3 regions of the Paraneptunicella aestuarii genome follow, and region 3 is predicted to be linked to each of the others. Evidence: predicted binding sites of a transcription regulator. Region 3 holds the regulator's gene; each other region holds the start of a gene.
The links. The regulator FNR, encoded in region 3, switches genes on or off when oxygen is low (the NO sensors DNR and NnrR bind a similar motif). The targets are predictions, from matches to a motif close to TTGATCTAGATCAA.
Positions count from the first base shown of each region.

Region 1: the regulator FNR is predicted to act here: its motif matches at 3,228-3,241, upstream of clpB (ATP-dependent chaperone ClpB).
Region 2: the regulator FNR is predicted to act here: its motif matches at 2,792-2,805, upstream of KIH87_RS07620 (TraR/DksA family transcriptional regulator).

Region 1 is NZ_CP074570.1:1,477,493-1,482,939, forward strand. It holds gene KIH87_RS06255 (outer membrane protein assembly factor BamD) at 82-849, opposite strand; gene rluD (23S rRNA pseudouridine(1911/1915/1917) synthase RluD) at 1,257-2,225, shown strand; gene pgeF (peptidoglycan editing factor PgeF) at 2,275-3,063, shown strand; gene clpB (ATP-dependent chaperone ClpB) at 3,330-5,447, shown strand, end outside.
Region 2 is NZ_CP074570.1:1,819,168-1,824,614, forward strand. It holds gene KIH87_RS07605 (electron transfer flavoprotein subunit beta/FixA family protein) at 1-288, shown strand, start outside; gene KIH87_RS07610 (electron transfer flavoprotein subunit alpha/FixB family protein) at 288-1,214, shown strand; gene KIH87_RS07615 (DEAD/DEAH box helicase) at 1,333-2,688, opposite strand; gene KIH87_RS07620 (TraR/DksA family transcriptional regulator) at 2,866-3,189, shown strand; gene KIH87_RS07625 (CoA transferase subunit B) at 3,262-3,918, opposite strand; gene KIH87_RS07630 (CoA transferase subunit A) at 3,921-4,631, opposite strand; gene KIH87_RS07635 (LysR family transcriptional regulator) at 4,739-5,447, shown strand, end outside.
Region 3 is NZ_CP074570.1:2,480,615-2,486,061, reverse strand. It holds gene KIH87_RS10140 (TonB-dependent receptor) at 1-1,299, opposite strand, end outside; gene uspE (universal stress protein UspE) at 1,514-2,449, opposite strand; gene fnr (fumarate/nitrate reduction transcriptional regulator Fnr) at 2,706-3,446, opposite strand; gene KIH87_RS10125 (sulfite exporter TauE/SafE family protein) at 3,476-4,141, opposite strand; gene ccoS (cbb3-type cytochrome oxidase assembly protein CcoS) at 4,131-4,418, opposite strand; gene KIH87_RS10115 (heavy metal translocating P-type ATPase) at 4,415-5,447, opposite strand, start outside.

The sequences.
Region 1 (5,447 bases), 1.0 Mb from region 3:
TTGTATAGAGCATTCGAACGATTGGCTCACACCCGTCATGTGTAGATGGATCGGGTGTGGGCTAATAGGTACTAAGAGTGATTAGTTAACGTAGCTGCTCTCAGGGAAGTTTAAGCGTAATGTCTGCAAAGCATTATTCTTTAAATCTTGCAGCCCCATTTGCTCATAACATTCAACCATGATCTCCAAGGCTTCTTGTACATGGCCTGTGTCGGAGAATTGCTCAACGACATATTGGCCGCGATTCGCTGCTGCTACATAAGCATCGCGCTTCATATAGTAACGAGCCACTGCTAACTCATATTTCGCTAAACGATTTTTGATATGCCCCATACGCTTGCGTGAATCTGCTGCGTAACGACTGTTCGGGTACTTTTCAATAAGCCCTTTGAAGTCGTTGAAGGCTTGGCGAGCCTGAGTGGCATCGCGGTCTGAACGGTCAATGCCAACAATATCCTGAAAGAAATTGGAGTCAGAGCCCATATTGACCAACCCGCGCATATAAATGGCGTAATCCACATCGGAATGGTTCGGGTTTAAGCGAATAAAGCGGTCGATAGTCGCCAAACATTCATCGGTTTTGTTGGATTTATAATAGGCGTAGATCAAATCTAACTGGACTTGATGCGACAAAGGCCCAAACGGGTAACGAGAATCCAGAGCACTTAAGGTTGCTGCTGCCTGACTGAAATTACCCACTTCCATGCTGCGTTTGGCATCTTCATATAATGCTTCAGCACCTTTATTGGCTATGACAATGTCTTCGTCATCAGGAGAAGATGAACACGCCGTCAAAATTGGCAGGATGATTAAAATGGGTAAAAGACGTAATAAACTTATTGTATTCATTATGAAATTGTTCTTTCCAAAAAACGGTTTCCGTGTCGCGAACTTTGTCATCATCGAATCAGCTTGATTAGATTGATGAGGTAAATCCACAGGATGACGGATTCTACCCCGCAGTGTGGCGATATGCCAATGCCTGGATAATGATATTTCTTATTTGTGGGCAGTGAGACCTGTTTTCCTCATATAAGTTCATAAAAGTCTTTCTTCTGTTTCCTAAATAAATGTAGGCAACGGCAATAGTAAAAATGTCAGTTTAAGTGCTATTCACAGGAAATCAGATATAATCGCTCGCATTATATGTAGCGTAACGACATTGAGTTGATGGTTGAGCTTATATTGCGGATAAAAAAGCGAATGAAAGCCCCATTTATAGCAACGTCGTATTATCTGGATTGATATTTGAGTTTATGAGTTCATCACGAGAAACGGTTGAGTTGTCGGCACAACTAGAAGATCAACATATTGGACAACGAATGGATCAGGTCTTGGCGGAGTTATTCCCGGACTATTCCCGTTCCCGTATAAAAGACTGGATATTGGCTGGTGGAGTGAAAATCGACGGGCAGGTTGTAGATAAGCCTCGCACCAAGATGCTGGGTAATGAAAGCATTGAAGTGACTGGTTTTATTGAAGTTCACTCTGCACATCAGGCACAGGACATCGAGCTACCTATCATTTATGAAGACGACGATATTCTGATTTTAAATAAGCCTGTTGGCATGGTGGTGCATCCTGGTGCGGGTAATCATGACAACACTTTATTGAATGCCATGTTAAATCATTGCCCTGGTATTGATATTGTGCCAAGAGCTGGCATTGTGCATCGCCTGGACAAAGACACCACGGGGTTGATGGTGGTAGCTAAAACCATTCCAGCTCACACGCATTTAGTTGCAGAATTGCAAGCTCGTGAGATTACCCGTGAATATGAAGCGATTGTAAATGGTGTCATGGTGGCTGGCGGTACTGTTGATGCGGCCATTGGTCGACATCAAACCAAGCGCACCAGTATGGCGGTACGGCACGACGGTAAGCCATCGGTAACCCACTATCGTATTATCGAAAAGTTCGCTGATTTTACTCATTTAAGATTGAAGCTGGAGTCGGGGCGTACCCATCAGATCCGTGTGCATATGTCGCATATTCGTCATCCGTTGGTAGGTGATCCGATGTATGGTGGTCGTATGCGATTGCCTAAAGGCGCGTCTCCTGAATTAGTTGAAACATTGCGAGGCTTTAACCGCCAGGCATTGCATGCCGTGAAACTGGGATTATTTCATCCCACATCTGGCGAATGGATGACTTGGGAAGCGCCGTTGCCAGAGGATTTTGTTAAGCTGCGAAATACACTGCGAAAACAATCGCCTCTTATTTAGTCTGTTTAACCCGAACAGTGGAGCCATGATGTCAGAAGAGAAAATGCCTATGGCAGATTCGTCACTTGAACTGTCTTTTGATCTGGCCTCGGACTTGGCTCCCGAATGGATTCTGCCTGATTGGGATGCGCCTGCAAATATTCAGGCGTTTTGCTCAACTCGTCATAGTGCGGGCGAGAGTCTGCCTCCGTATGACTCTTTCAATATTGCCATGCATGTAGGCGATGAACCTGAGCATGTTGAGTCCAATCGTCAACGTTTACCTATGCCAGACATTCAATGGTTAGAACAGGTTCACAGTACCAGAGCGTTGCAACTTCCCTACACCGGCGATGATTTAAAAGCAGACGCCTGTTTTACCTTCCAACCTGAAATCGCCTGTGCGGTTATGACTGCTGACTGCTTGCCGATTCTTTTGTGCGGCGGTGATTCTCAAGGGCAAGCTAAATGGATCGCTGCTATTCATGCTGGCTGGAGAGGGTTAGCTAACGGCATTATTGAGCAGACTATTAGTGATATTCGGTCTGCATCAGCAGAGCCTATACAGCTAACTAATGTTCAGGCATGGCTTGGGCCAGCGATTAGCGTTAACGCGTTTGAAGTTGGAGAAGATGTTAAAGCCGCCTTTCTTGAATTTGATGATGATTTCTATTGGGCTTCTTCGACTGGTAAGTTCTTCGCTGACTTATATTCTATTGCCAGAAAAAAGCTTAATGCTTTGGGTATTGTGAGTGTGAGTGGCGGCGATTTATGCACTTACTCTGATCCTGAGCGCTTTTATTCCTACCGCCGAGATGGCAAAACCGGGCGTATGGTTTCGCTCATCTGGATTAAATAACCTGAATTCGGGATAAGAAACACCTTCCAGCGCAGCTAAATCCAGTGAAACTTCAAGAGTAACGATATTTCTTATCCCGAGTTCAGGTTAAATAACCTAATCATTAACCGCCATTAAATAAAAAACAGAACAATCTAAAAAGCATGATTAAGCTGCTATCAGGATTGATCTGGCACAATTAATAGAATTTCTTACACTTGAAGTTATTGAATGCACACCCATTAATTGGGTAATGAAGCCGAAACTTTTCTAAATTGGGTGTATTTATGCGGTTAGACAGATTAACAAGCAAATTTCAAATCGCCATTTCTGATGCTCAATCATTAGCATTAGGGCGAGATCATCAATATATCGAGCCTGTCCATATCATGATGTCATTGTTGAATCAGGAAGGGGGCTCAGTCAGACCATTAATGGATGCCGCCGGAGTTAATACTAACAGCTTGCGTTCAGCTCTTTCTCAGGCTATAGAGCGTTTGCCCCGTGTCGATGGCATTGGTGGTGATGTTCAGCTGTCAAAAGATACTGTGGTCTTAATTAATCTGTGCGACAAAATCGCACAAAAGCGTAAAGACGATTACATCACCTCAGAAGTCTTCGTATTGTCTGCAATGGATGACAAAGGGCGTTTGGGAGAAATTCTGACGCAACTAGGCGCAACCAAAGAGAAAATCGAAAATGCCATTGAGAAAATGCGTGGTGGTCAGAAAGTGACTGATCCGAATGCCGAAGATGTGCGTCAGGCATTGGAAAAATATACCACTGACCTGACCGAGCGCGCTGAGCAAGGCAAGCTTGATCCCGTGATTGGACGTGATGATGAAATCCGTCGCACGCTACAGGTGTTACAACGTCGTACTAAAAACAACCCTGTTTTGATTGGTGAACCCGGGGTGGGTAAAACCGCAATCGTGGAAGGGTTGGCGCAGCGGATCGTTAACGGTGAAGTACCAGACAGTTTGAAGAACAAGAAGGTCTTGTCTTTAGACATGGGCGCTTTGGTCGCGGGTGCCAAGTATCGCGGTGAGTTTGAAGAACGTTTAAAAGCGGTACTGAATGAACTGGCGAAAGAAGAAGGTAGCGTCATTCTGTTTATTGACGAATTGCACACTATGGTTGGTGCTGGCAAAGGCGACGGTGCAATGGATGCGGGGAACATGCTTAAACCTGCGTTGGCGCGCGGTGAATTACACTGCGTTGGCGCGACTACGTTGGATGAATATCGTCAATATATCGAGAAAGATGCGGCTTTAGAGCGTCGCTTCCAGAAGGTGTTGGTTGATGAACCAACGGTTGAAGATACCATCGCTATTTTACGTGGGTTAAAAGAGCGTTATGAGCTTCACCATTCGGTTGATATTACTGACCCGGCTATTGTTGCTGCTGCAACCTTGTCACATCGTTATATCAGTGACCGTCAATTACCTGATAAAGCCATCGATTTAATTGATGAAGCCGCAGCAAGCCTGCGTTTGCAAATCGATTCCAAGCCGGAAGAAATGGATCGCATGGAGCGTAAGATCATCCAGTTCAAATTGGAAGAGCAGGCGTTGTCTAAAGAAACCGATGAAGCCAGTTATAAGCGTTTAGCAGCCATTGAGTTAGAACGTGAAAAGCTGGAGCAGAAGTTCAAGGACATGGAAAAGGTGTGGGAAACCGAGAAGATGGCCGTGCAAGGCACGCAACATATCAAGGCTGAACTGGAACAGGCTAAGCTGGATTTGGAGATCGCTCGTCGTGCTCAAGATTTAAACCGTATGTCGGAACTGCAATATGGCCGTATTCCTGAATTGGAACAAAAGTTGGAATATGCCGCAGTAGGTGAGTCTAAAGAAATGACCTTGTTGAAGAACAAAGTCACTGACAATGAAATAGCGGATGTACTGTCTCGCTGGACGGGAATTCCTGTTTCCAAAATGTTAGAAGGTGAAAAGTCGAAGCTGTTGCGTATGGAAGAGGAACTTCACCAACGTGTTATCGGACAAAGTGAAGCTGTTGACGCCGTATCAAATGCGATTCGTCGTTCTCGTGCTGGCTTGTCGGATCCTAACCGTCCAATTGGTTCGTTCTTGTTTCTTGGCCCAACCGGTGTGGGTAAAACAGAACTTTGTAAAGCATTAGCCGCGTTCTTGTTTGATACCTCAGAGTCGATGGTCAGGATCGATATGTCTGAGTTCATGGAAAAACATTCGGTTGCTCGCTTGGTGGGTGCGCCTCCTGGCTATGTTGGTTACGAAGAAGGTGGCTACTTGACCGAAGCAGTGCGCCGAAAGCCTTATTCAGTAATTTTGCTGGATGAAGTTGAGAAAGCTCACCCGGATGTCTTCAATATATTGCTGCAAGTATTGGATGATGGTCGTCTAACCGATGGTCAAGGCCGTACG
Region 2 (5,447 bases), 660 kb from region 3:
GTGACTCGTGAGGTTGATGGTGGTCTGCAAACGGTTGAGTTGAATCTTCCTGCGATTGTAACCACCGACTTGCGTTTGAATGAACCTCGCTATGCTTCTTTGCCTAACATCATGAAAGCCAAGAAAAAACCGATTGATGTTAAAGCCGCTGCCGATTTCGGTATTGAGCTGGCTTCCAAAGTGACAACTTTGAAAGTTGAAGCGCCTGCACAGCGTCAAGGTGGTGTGAAAGTGGCAGATGTTGCCGAGTTGGTTGCAAAATTGAAAAACGAAGCGAAGGTGATCTAATGGCTATTTTGGTTTATGCAGAACACGACAACCAGCACCTGAAAGCTGAGTCTTACAAATTGGTTAATGCTGCACAGCAAATGGGTGACGACATTCATATGTTGGTGGCTGGTGAAAACTGTGGCGCAGTTGCAGAGCAAGCGGCAAAAGTGACTGGCGTAGCGAAAGTATTAGTGGCTGATAATGCTGCCTATAAAGATCAATTAGCTGAGAACGTGGCTGATTTGGTTTTGGCCTTGGCTGATGGTTATAGCCACTTGTTGGCAGCTGCGACAACTACGGGCAAAAACTTCATGCCTCGCGTTGCGGCGTTGCTGGATGTTGCACAAATCTCTGACATTATCGCAGTGGAAAGTGCGGATACATTTAAGCGTCCTATTTATGCAGGTAATGCCATTGCGACTGTACAAAGTGCTGACGCTGTAAAAGTGATTACCGTTCGTGCCAGTGCCTTTGATGCCGCAACGGAAGAAGGCAGTGCTGAAGTTCAAGCGATTGATGTGGTTAAAAGTAGTGATTTGGTTAAGTTCGTTTCTCAAGCGTTGACCAAATCTGAGCGTCCAGAATTGACCGCTGCCAGTGTGATTATCTCTGGTGGTCGCGGTATGCAAAATGGTGAGAACTTCAAGTTGTTGGACGGTATCGCGGACAAATTAGGCGCTGCAATTGGTGCGTCTCGCGCCGCTGTTGATGCTGGCTTCGTACCTAACGATATGCAGGTTGGTCAAACCGGTAAAGTGGTTGCGCCTCAACTATACATTGCTGTTGGTATTTCTGGTGCTATTCAGCATTTGGCTGGTATGAAAGATTCCAAAGTGATTGTTGCTATCAACAAAGACGAAGAAGCGCCGATTTTCCAAATCGCTGATTATGGTCTGGTTGGTGACTTGTTCCAGATTCTACCTGAGTTGGAAGCTGCTTTATAAGCTGCTTTTAATTGCTTTTTATATTGAAAGGGCGCTGATATTTATCAGCGCCCTTTCTTTTTGCTTATTTTCTTTTTGCGTCCGTTCTTTTTGAGAGCCCTTTGTTGGCTATTGACGATTAATCTTCGATATCGTCATCGAAATCCTGTATTTCTTGATCAAGCGTAGGGCGCTTTTTCTTCTTTAAGAATGGTGCATCACCCACATCTTTTCCTTCCATTGTTTTAACCAGTACAGTCTTTCTTGGTTTTTTCTTAACGGCAGCCGAACCTGATTTCCCGTCACTCTGTTTGTTACCAGAAGGTCTCGGTTGGTTTTCTTTGAAACCTGAAAATTTAGCCGGTAATTCTTCTACTGTCTCAAAGTTAAACTCTTGTTGTAGCTGTTGTTTCAATAGAGTAAAGGTACGCCAGTCTTTCGGGCCTACCAGAGCAATTGCGGTGCCTTCGTTACCAGAACGACCTGTACGACCAATGCGGTGAATGTATTCATCGGCTGTTTTAGGTAAGTCAAAGTTGATCACCAACGATACCGTTGGAATGTCCAGTCCTCTGGATGCCACGTCAGTTGTGACTAATAACTGATGCTTGTTCAGAGAGAAATCCTGCATGATGGCAGCACGTTTGCTTTGAATCAGCTCACCACTGAGCGCCGTGCTGTTGATACCCCATTTTTGGCACAGTTCGCTTAAACGGGAGGTGTCTTCGCGCGTAGCGGTGAAGATAATCGCTTGCTTAAAGGACTCCTTGTTTAACAGGTGTTTAAGCAATAGCTCCTTGTGCTCAATGTGATCCGCAAAATAGAAGTGTTGCTTGATATCGGCGTTTGCCTGATCACTGGCATCAATGTTGATGTGCAATGGTTGTTTTTGTAACTCTGATGCCAAGTCGTTTACTAATACGCTGTGCATAGTTGCCGAGAACATCATGGTTTGGCGTTTACGATGATCAGCGGCCTGGTTGATCTGTTTCAGTTGCTCCTGAAAACCCAAATCCAACATTCGGTCAGCTTCATCCAGAATCAGCATTTCCAAGCCATTTAGAAATAAGCTCTTGCCCTGTAAATGGTCAGCCACGCGCCCTGGCGTGCCAACAACGAAAGCCGGGTTTTTGTTCATGGTTTTGGCTTGATCGTTGTAATTGTCTCCACCAACCAATAGCGCAGCTTTCAAAGGGGTATTCTTGATCAGTTGCAATAACTCGTTGAATACCTGCTTGGCAAGTTCGCGAGTGGGGGCTAGTACCAACACTCTTGCATCACGTTTACTTAATGCCTTTTGCGTTAAGGTTCTGTGAATAGCGGGGATCAAAAATGCCAGCGTTTTTCCTGAGCCCGTTTTGGATGAGGCCAGTAGATCCTTTCCTAATAAGGCGTGTGGAATGGCTTGTTGTTGAATGGGAGTTACCGTGGTGAACTCTTTTAATGCCAGGATTTTTTGAAGACGGTTGTCTAAGGGTAAATCAGAAAATAACACTATGGTGCTCGGAAACGATGAATGCGGTCATTATACGGATATACCAATCTTAGAGATATACATTGTGCGAATTAATAACACACTCTAATCATTTACAGGCAATTTGCGGTAGATCAAAACTCATTTTTACGACAGCGACTAGGCTTAGCAAAGATTTATAGAGGTCTGTAATTGCTTATGAATACAAATCAAACCCGTGAGATCTTATTGAGTAAACAACGTCGCTTACAGCGTAGGGTTTCCATGATTGATCTGGATTTTCGCAGGGAAAGGGACGATGACTTTGAGGAATTAGCCACTGAATCTGAAAATGATGAAGTGCTAAGTGCTTTGCAAAATGAAGCGATTGTGGAACTGGAGCAAATAACCAAAGCATTGCATTTACTGGATTGTGGTCGATATGGTAAATGCCTTGATTGTGGTCAGGATATTAGCAAAGAACGTTTACAGGTGTTGCCTTATACCACTCTTTGCTCAAAGTGCGCCAGTGACGATAGCTAAAAAAGAAAGCCATCAAAAGAAAGCCATCCTTGGCAACACCAAGGATGGCTTTTCTATTAATCAGACTAGAAATTAGAACTGCATTTCAGGGACGTCGCCTTCTACGACTAATTCACCTTCAGTTTTCGCTTTAATCTCTTCAACCGATACACCTGGCGCTCTTTCAATCAGATAAAACGCTTTGTTGCGTACTTCCAAAACAGCCAGGTCTGTGATGATACGAGTAATACAGTTAACACCTGTTAGTGGCAACGTACACTCTTTCAACAATTTCGACTCACCATCTTTGTTTGCATGAGTCATGGTAACAATGATGTTTTGCGCACCGGCTACCAAGTCCATTGCGCCACCCATACCTTTGACCAGCTTGCCCGGGATCATCCAGGAAGCGATGTTGCCGTTTACGTCTACTTCAAATGCACCCAGTACAGTGACATCAACGTGACCACCACGGATCATGGCAAAGCTGTCGGCAGAGTTGAAGATCGAAGCGCCAACGGCTGCGGTAACTGTTTCTTTACCAGCGTTAATCATGTCAGCGTCAACCTGTTCTTCAGTCGGGTAAGGGCCCATACCTAACAAGCCGTTTTCCGATTGCAACATAACGTGAATATCGTCAGGGACGTAGTTAGCTGCCAGAGTAGGAATACCAATGCCGAGATTGACATAATCACCATCTTTGAATTCTCTCGCTACACGCATAGCGATTTGGTCTCTTGATAATGCCATGATTAGTTTCCTCCTGCCGGACGGGTTACTCGACGCTCGATACGCTTCTCGAAAGTGCCTTGAATAACGCGATCAATGAAAATACCCGGAGTATGAATTTCGGTAGGTTTCAACTCACCAGGCTCAACAATTTCTTCAACTTCCAGAACGGTGATTTTGCCAGCAGTGGCTGCCATAGGGTTGAAGTTCATTGCTGTGTCGCGATAAATACAGTTGCCTAGTCTGTCTGCTTTCCAAGCCTTAACGATAGCGAAGTCGCCTACAATACCTTCTTCAAGAATGTATTTACGACCATTGAATTCACGCACTTCTTTGCCTTCAGCGACTGGTGTACCGTAACCCGTTGCAGTATAGAAACCGGGGATACCTGCACCGCCAGCACGCATTCTTTCAGCAAGCGTACCTTGAGGAGTCAATTCAACTTCCAATTCGCCAGACATCAGCTGCTTTTCAAATTCAGCATTTTCACCGACATAAGAAGATACCATTTTCTTGATTTGGCGATCTTCAAGTAAGATGCCCAAGCCAAAACCATCAACACCACAGTTGTTGGAAACGATGGTTAAGCCTTTTACACCCATCTTTTTGATTTGAGCGATTAATCCTTCAGGAATACCGCATAGGCCGAATCCGCCTGCAATGATGGTCATGTCGTCAGTCAGACCAGCCATGGCTTCTTCGTAACTGGTGACCACTTTATTGAAACCTGCCATTTTTACTCCGCAGTTTATGAATTTGTTATCATTATTGGAAACAGTTGTTAATATGTAAAATTAAATAAATTTCTTAATTAATAAATAAATTTTATTAAATTGCGCTGATGAATATCTCATTAAAACAAGTTAAAGCCTTTGTGAAAGTAGCACAATGTCGCAACTATGCCGAAGCGGCTGAGCGATTACATGTTTCGCAGCCTGCCTTATCGATTGCTATTCGCAACTTGGAACAAACCATTGGGGGGGCTTTGTTCAGCCGTTCAACACGTAAAGTGGAACTCACACCTGAAGGACAGGAGTTTTTTCCGGTTGCCAAACGGTTATTGCAAGATTGGGAAGAAGCCTGCTCCGATTTGAATAACCTGTTTAGTTTGCAAAAAGGGAAACTCACTATTGCCGTTATGCCGTCGTTTGCAGACACCATGCTGCCTAAGGTGTTACTGGCGTTTCATGATTCTTATCCCAACATCAGTATTTCAGTACAAGACGTTGTTATGGAATCAGCAATGAATGCAGTCAGAGAATCTCGTGCAGAGCTGGGTATTACTTTCGAAAGCGATACCCTTGATGGTTTGGACTTCTTGCCTTTGTTTGATAATGACTGTGTTTTGATCTGTCAGCCTGAACACGAGCTAGCGTTGCAAAACGAAGTGGATTGGGACCAAATCAGTGCATTTCCCTTTGTTGCTATGAACTGGGGCTCAACGATGCGACGCTGGATCGATGAAGCTTCAGTTGAGCACAATCTAACCTTGAATATAACAGCCGAAGCCGGGCAGTTAGTAACGTTAGGGCAATTCGTTGCAGTTGGTA
Region 3 (5,447 bases):
AGCGCCTAAGGTTTGTGCTGGAATGCGTGTCAGGAAAAGACCCGCCATACCTAAACCAGGCTGAATTGATGGAATCAACGATGGATCAAGACCTGCATTGGTTAACGCAAAACCATCGAAGGTTTGGAATTTAAATCTGGCGTGAGTATCTTGCGCGATGTCTTCCTTAAAGTAAGTCGCGCCCAAAGTCCATTTGAGAGTGTCTGATGCACCCGTTAAGCGGAATTCCTGACTGAACTGATCCTGGTCTTCATCCAGAACACTCACGAAATAGGCTCTGTCAAAGGCGCTTCCGTCATCTTCCATACCGTTGTAACGTGTGAATTCACGATAGGCTGTAATCGACGTGAAAGTCACGTCGCCAAAATGCCAGTTCAACTCGGCAGAAATACCCTTAACGTCACGCGCTTCGTATACGTCATCACCGCCGTCGGTTTCAACCGGGCCGAAAGGATCGCCAAGGCCGTAGCCTGTATTCATTGTGACTGCCGGACGAGAATCTTGATTTAGCTTGGAAATGTCAGCACGAATCACGGCTTCAAAATCCACATATTCAGCAAATAAACTGGCTCGAATACCCCAATCGTGTTCATTACCCAGGTCTTCTCTACCGATGGCGTCTAAATAACCATCGCGATTATTGGAAGTATATGAACCTCGGAACGACCAGTTGTCGTTAATAGGGATGTTAACCAAGCCTTCAAATTTACGTTTGTAGTAGTTACCTAAAGTCACTCGAACGTTACCTTCGTAATCAATAACGGGTGATTTGGTGATAATGTTAACTGCACCAGCAGCAGAGTTACGACCAAATAGCGTACCTTGAGGGCCTTTCAGGATTTCCACGCGCTCCACATCGTTGAAGTTCAGGTTTGACGTACCGCGACGACCGATGTATACACCGTCGATATAAACGGCTACCGCAGGGTCAAGGCCGATACCGAAGTCATTGGTGGTGATGCCACGTACTGTCCAGGTGGTTTGCGTTGCGGTCGCGTTATTTGATTCGAAACCTGAAGTGTATAAGCCTAAATCATTTAAATCTGATGCACCGATTTTACGAATGGCATCTTCCGAGAAAGCGCTGATAGCGATAGGCACTTCTTGAAGGTTTTCGGTACGTTTTTGTGCAGTAACGTTAATAATTTCGATACCGCTATATTCTTGTTTTGCAGAGTCTTGGGCAGGAGCTTGCTCCTGTGCTGACAGACCTCCGGCCAGAGAGCTTAATCCAAACAATATCGCCAGCGACAGCTTACTTGGCTTTAATGTGTGTGTGATGTTCCCGTGATTTGTCATGATGCTTCCAGTTTTTGTGTGTGAATGTAATGAAAATAAGTTGTTATCGAAGCAGCTAGATAAGTACACCGACCAGTGGAAATAATCAACCTAAAATACCGGTTTGAGCCGAAAAGAGACAAGATTATGGTATGTATGGAGAATAAAATAAGCCCTGATGTAAAAACAGGGCTTATAAAATGAATATGTAGAATTAAATGAAGTGTGACGAGAACTAGTTCAACTGCACAGGAGATTCAAAGCCTTCTGGCTTTAACGCCAAAACATCACAGTCCAGCATATCAATAACGTGCTCTGCGGTATTACCAATTAACGCCGCAGAAATACCGACACGTCCGATAGTACCGATGATCACTAATTCTGCGTCGATTTCTTTAGCGACTGCTGGAATAACATCTTCAGGCAAGCCTTCCTTAACGTGGCAGTTTTCCAAAGCAACTTGATGAGTTTGCGCGTGGGAAGTCATGCATTTATCGTGATAGGCTTTTACCGATTCGTTATAGCCTTGAGGGTCGAATTCCGGGATCTCAATGGCAATGTTTACCGGAGTTCCAGGGTAAGAATTCACCAAATGAACGTTTGCTTTCAGTATCGATGCCATATCGTGGGCTGTTTTGGTAACTCGTTTGTTCAAAGACTGATGTGCTTCGTCTTCTGTACCCACATTCACCGCAGCAAGGATCTGACCGTTTGCTGGCCAATCGTGTTCTTTAACTAACAAAACAGAAGCCGGCGCTTTTCTTAACAGGTGCCAATCTGTTGGAGTAAAAATAACTGATTTAAGTGTATCGTGCTTTTGAGTGCCTTTTACTATGAGATCGTGGCCTTGCTCCATACACTCAATAATAATGCCTTCGTAAGGGCGGTTATGCCACGCAACTTTTACATTGATGGGCACATCGGTTTGCTTCTGATGGGCATCAACAATACTGGTAAGCCAATCCACTTTGTCGTCGATCATGGCTTGTCGCATGACTTCTCTTTCGTCAACGGAAAGCATGGTCGTCATTTCATAGGAAAAGTCATAAATGGTAAGGAAGGCGGTAATGCTTCCACCTGTTTTTTCTGCCAGCTCAATCGCTCTATCCAGCGATTTTTGTTTTTGAATTGTAGGATCTATAACGGCCAGAATTTTTTGGAAGTTACCCATTTCTATCCACCTTGGTAATAAGAGAGTTACAACTAAAAGTTACATTAACATAATGGTTTAGCTTGACCATATAGGCAAGTTTTTGACTTGTTTGAGATCAAACTAACTCTTTTCAATACATTTTATTGCTGATTTTCTAATCTCACACTCGTTTTATTAGAGGAAAATAGCAGGGAGTAAAAAGCGGGATACAAAAAAGCTGCTAAAAATAGCAGCCTTTAAATGTGGCTTGATTATAAAACTTAAAATCAACGAATTATTGCAGAGTCACCGAGCAGGTATTGCGCTGTGAACCCATTCTTTCTTCCAGTTTGGGATGATTAACAATGCTGATTAATTTGCCATTTACTTCGATCAAATTTTCTTTTTGGAATCGCGTTAGCAAACGACTGATCGTTTCAACCGTTAATCCTAAATAGTTTCCGATTTCGCCACGAGTCATGGTGAGCCGGAATTCGTTAGCGGAGAAGCCACGATCATGGAAACGATTCGACAAACTCTTAATAAAGTAAGCTAAACGCTCTTCAGCAGTACGTTTGTTCAACAGCATAAACATTTCCTGATCATGATGAATTTCATTACTCATCAAGCGCATGATTTGCTGTCTTAATTTAGGAAATTCACCGGAAAGATCGTCCAGTGTCTGGTAGGGGATTTCACATACCATCGACGTTTCCAGCGCTTGAGCAAAGCTTTGGTGTTTTAACTCCAGCAAGCCATCAAACCCAATAATCTCACCCGGTAGATGAAAAGCGGTGATTTGCTCTTCACCATCTTGAGACACGGTAAATGTTTTAAATGACCCTGAACGAACGGCATACAATGCTTTTAGCCCATCACCAGCGGTGAATAGACGCTCATTTTTCTGAATAGGACGTTTACGCTGGATAATATCGTCTAGCTTGCTTAACTCTTTCGAATTGAGATTGAAAGGCAAGCATAGCTGACTGAAACTACAATTTTGACAATGAATAGAAGAACTCGGGTGACCGGCCATGCTTTGTTCCTGTGTTAGTTCAAGGGGTACTATAGAATATCTGGCAAGGATTTGGAAATACTATAAATTCCGAATAAGCAAATTAAAACTGCCATTATTTGTTTGGTTTGAGGGCGTTCCATCATTTTTGCCAGGCTTTTTCCCGATAATGCTAACAGGATTACTGAGGGTAAAGTTCCTATACCAAAGAACATCATGGTTAATGCCCCATCAAGCCATGCTTCACTCGCTAAACTCCAGGTTAACGCTGAATAAACCAATCCACAGGGGAGCCAGCCCCAAACAATGCCGTAAGGTAAGGCATAGATAGGAGATTTAAAAGGAACGAAACGTTTCCCTATGGGGCTGATATGTTTCCAAAGTTTTCCGCCCGCCTTTTCCAGATAACTGAGAATGCGCCACCAGCCGCCAATGTAAGCCGCGACAAGGATCAGAAATACGCCACTAAGAAGGTTTAACCAGACAATGCCATTTTGTATTTGATGCGAGAATATACTGCCAAAGGTTCCAGTAATTGCGCCAGCGAGTGTGTAGCTGCTGATCCTGCCGATATTATAGGTGGCGATAAAAGGCAGCTTGTTTTTCTCTTTTGGGATCGCAAAGCTCAGACCTGCGACGACACCGCCGCACATCGACACACAATGAACACTGCCAGCGAGGCCAATTAAAAAAGCGGCTATCAGATCAACGTGCATGATTGGAAGAAGAGGAAGGTTGCTGAGAGTTTTCTTCGCTGACAGAGCCCTCATGTACAGACGGTTCCTCTTTCTCTGCTTGGCTATGATGATTATTTACTGAGGTAGGAGCTTCTTTTGATGCATGATCCTGCTTAATGTCCTCATCAAATAATATGTTGTATCCCTGCCTATCAAGATCATTAAACTGATCGCTCTTTACTGCCCAAAAGAAAACCACAATGGCGATGGCTACAATGAGAATCGCTAATGGAATTAATACGTAAATAATACTCATACTGTTTCTCTGGGCGTTTCTTTTGTTTCTGACATGAGTGGATTGTTGTCAGAACTCTGTACATTAGCAATGTCGGGAATATTAACAGAAAGAAGTCGGGTAGAGTTATAGACAACAATGATAGAACTCAGTGACATGCCGATGACGGCCATCCAGGGCGTTAAAAAACCGATCATGGCGAGGGGTAATACCGATGTGTTGTAACCCAATGCCCAGAGAATATTGGTGCGGATAGTATTGCGCGTTTTTTGAGCGATACGAAATAACGCGATTAATTTGCTAATGTTGCCGCCCAGCATAATGACATCCGCTGCATTTTTGGCGAGATCCGAAGCGCCTGATGCGGCTACGGAAATATCTGCCTGTGCTAAAACAGGGCCATCATTAATGCCGTCGCCTACCATTAACACGCGTTTGCCTTGAGCTTGTAATGACTTGATATAATCCAGCTTGTCTTCAGGGCGACATTCTGCTTTCCATTCTGCGATATTCAATTCTTCGGCAATGTTGGCTACGTTTGCTCTGTTGTCACCACTTAATATCACTGGTTGTAAATGACGAATGGTATCAATAAAGGCGAGGACTCCTTCGCTTAATTTATCTCGCAGTTCAAAGCTGGCAATCAGTTTACCTTCGCATTCAAGAAAGACGTTGGCTTCTTTGTGTGTATGAGGCTGTTCCAGGGTAGAGGAGTTAAAAATATAGTTTGCAGAGCCAATCTTATAGTGTTTACCTGCAATAACCCCTTCAACACCTTTACCTACGTGGTTTTTACTCTGTTCGACTTTTTCTATGTTCTGTGCCGTAAAGGCTTTGGCGATAGGGTGTTCGGAGCAGGCTTCCAAACTGGTCGCAATACTTAACACCAGATCGTCATTTAAATCGCTGTAATTTTTCCAATGGAACAGGCTGAATTTGCCTTCGGTTAATGTGCCGGTTTTATCAAAAACAACCGTGTCGATTTGATTAAGGTTTTCCAGAAAATCGGCAGATTTCAGGATCAAATTAAACTGCTTGAGCTTGGCCATT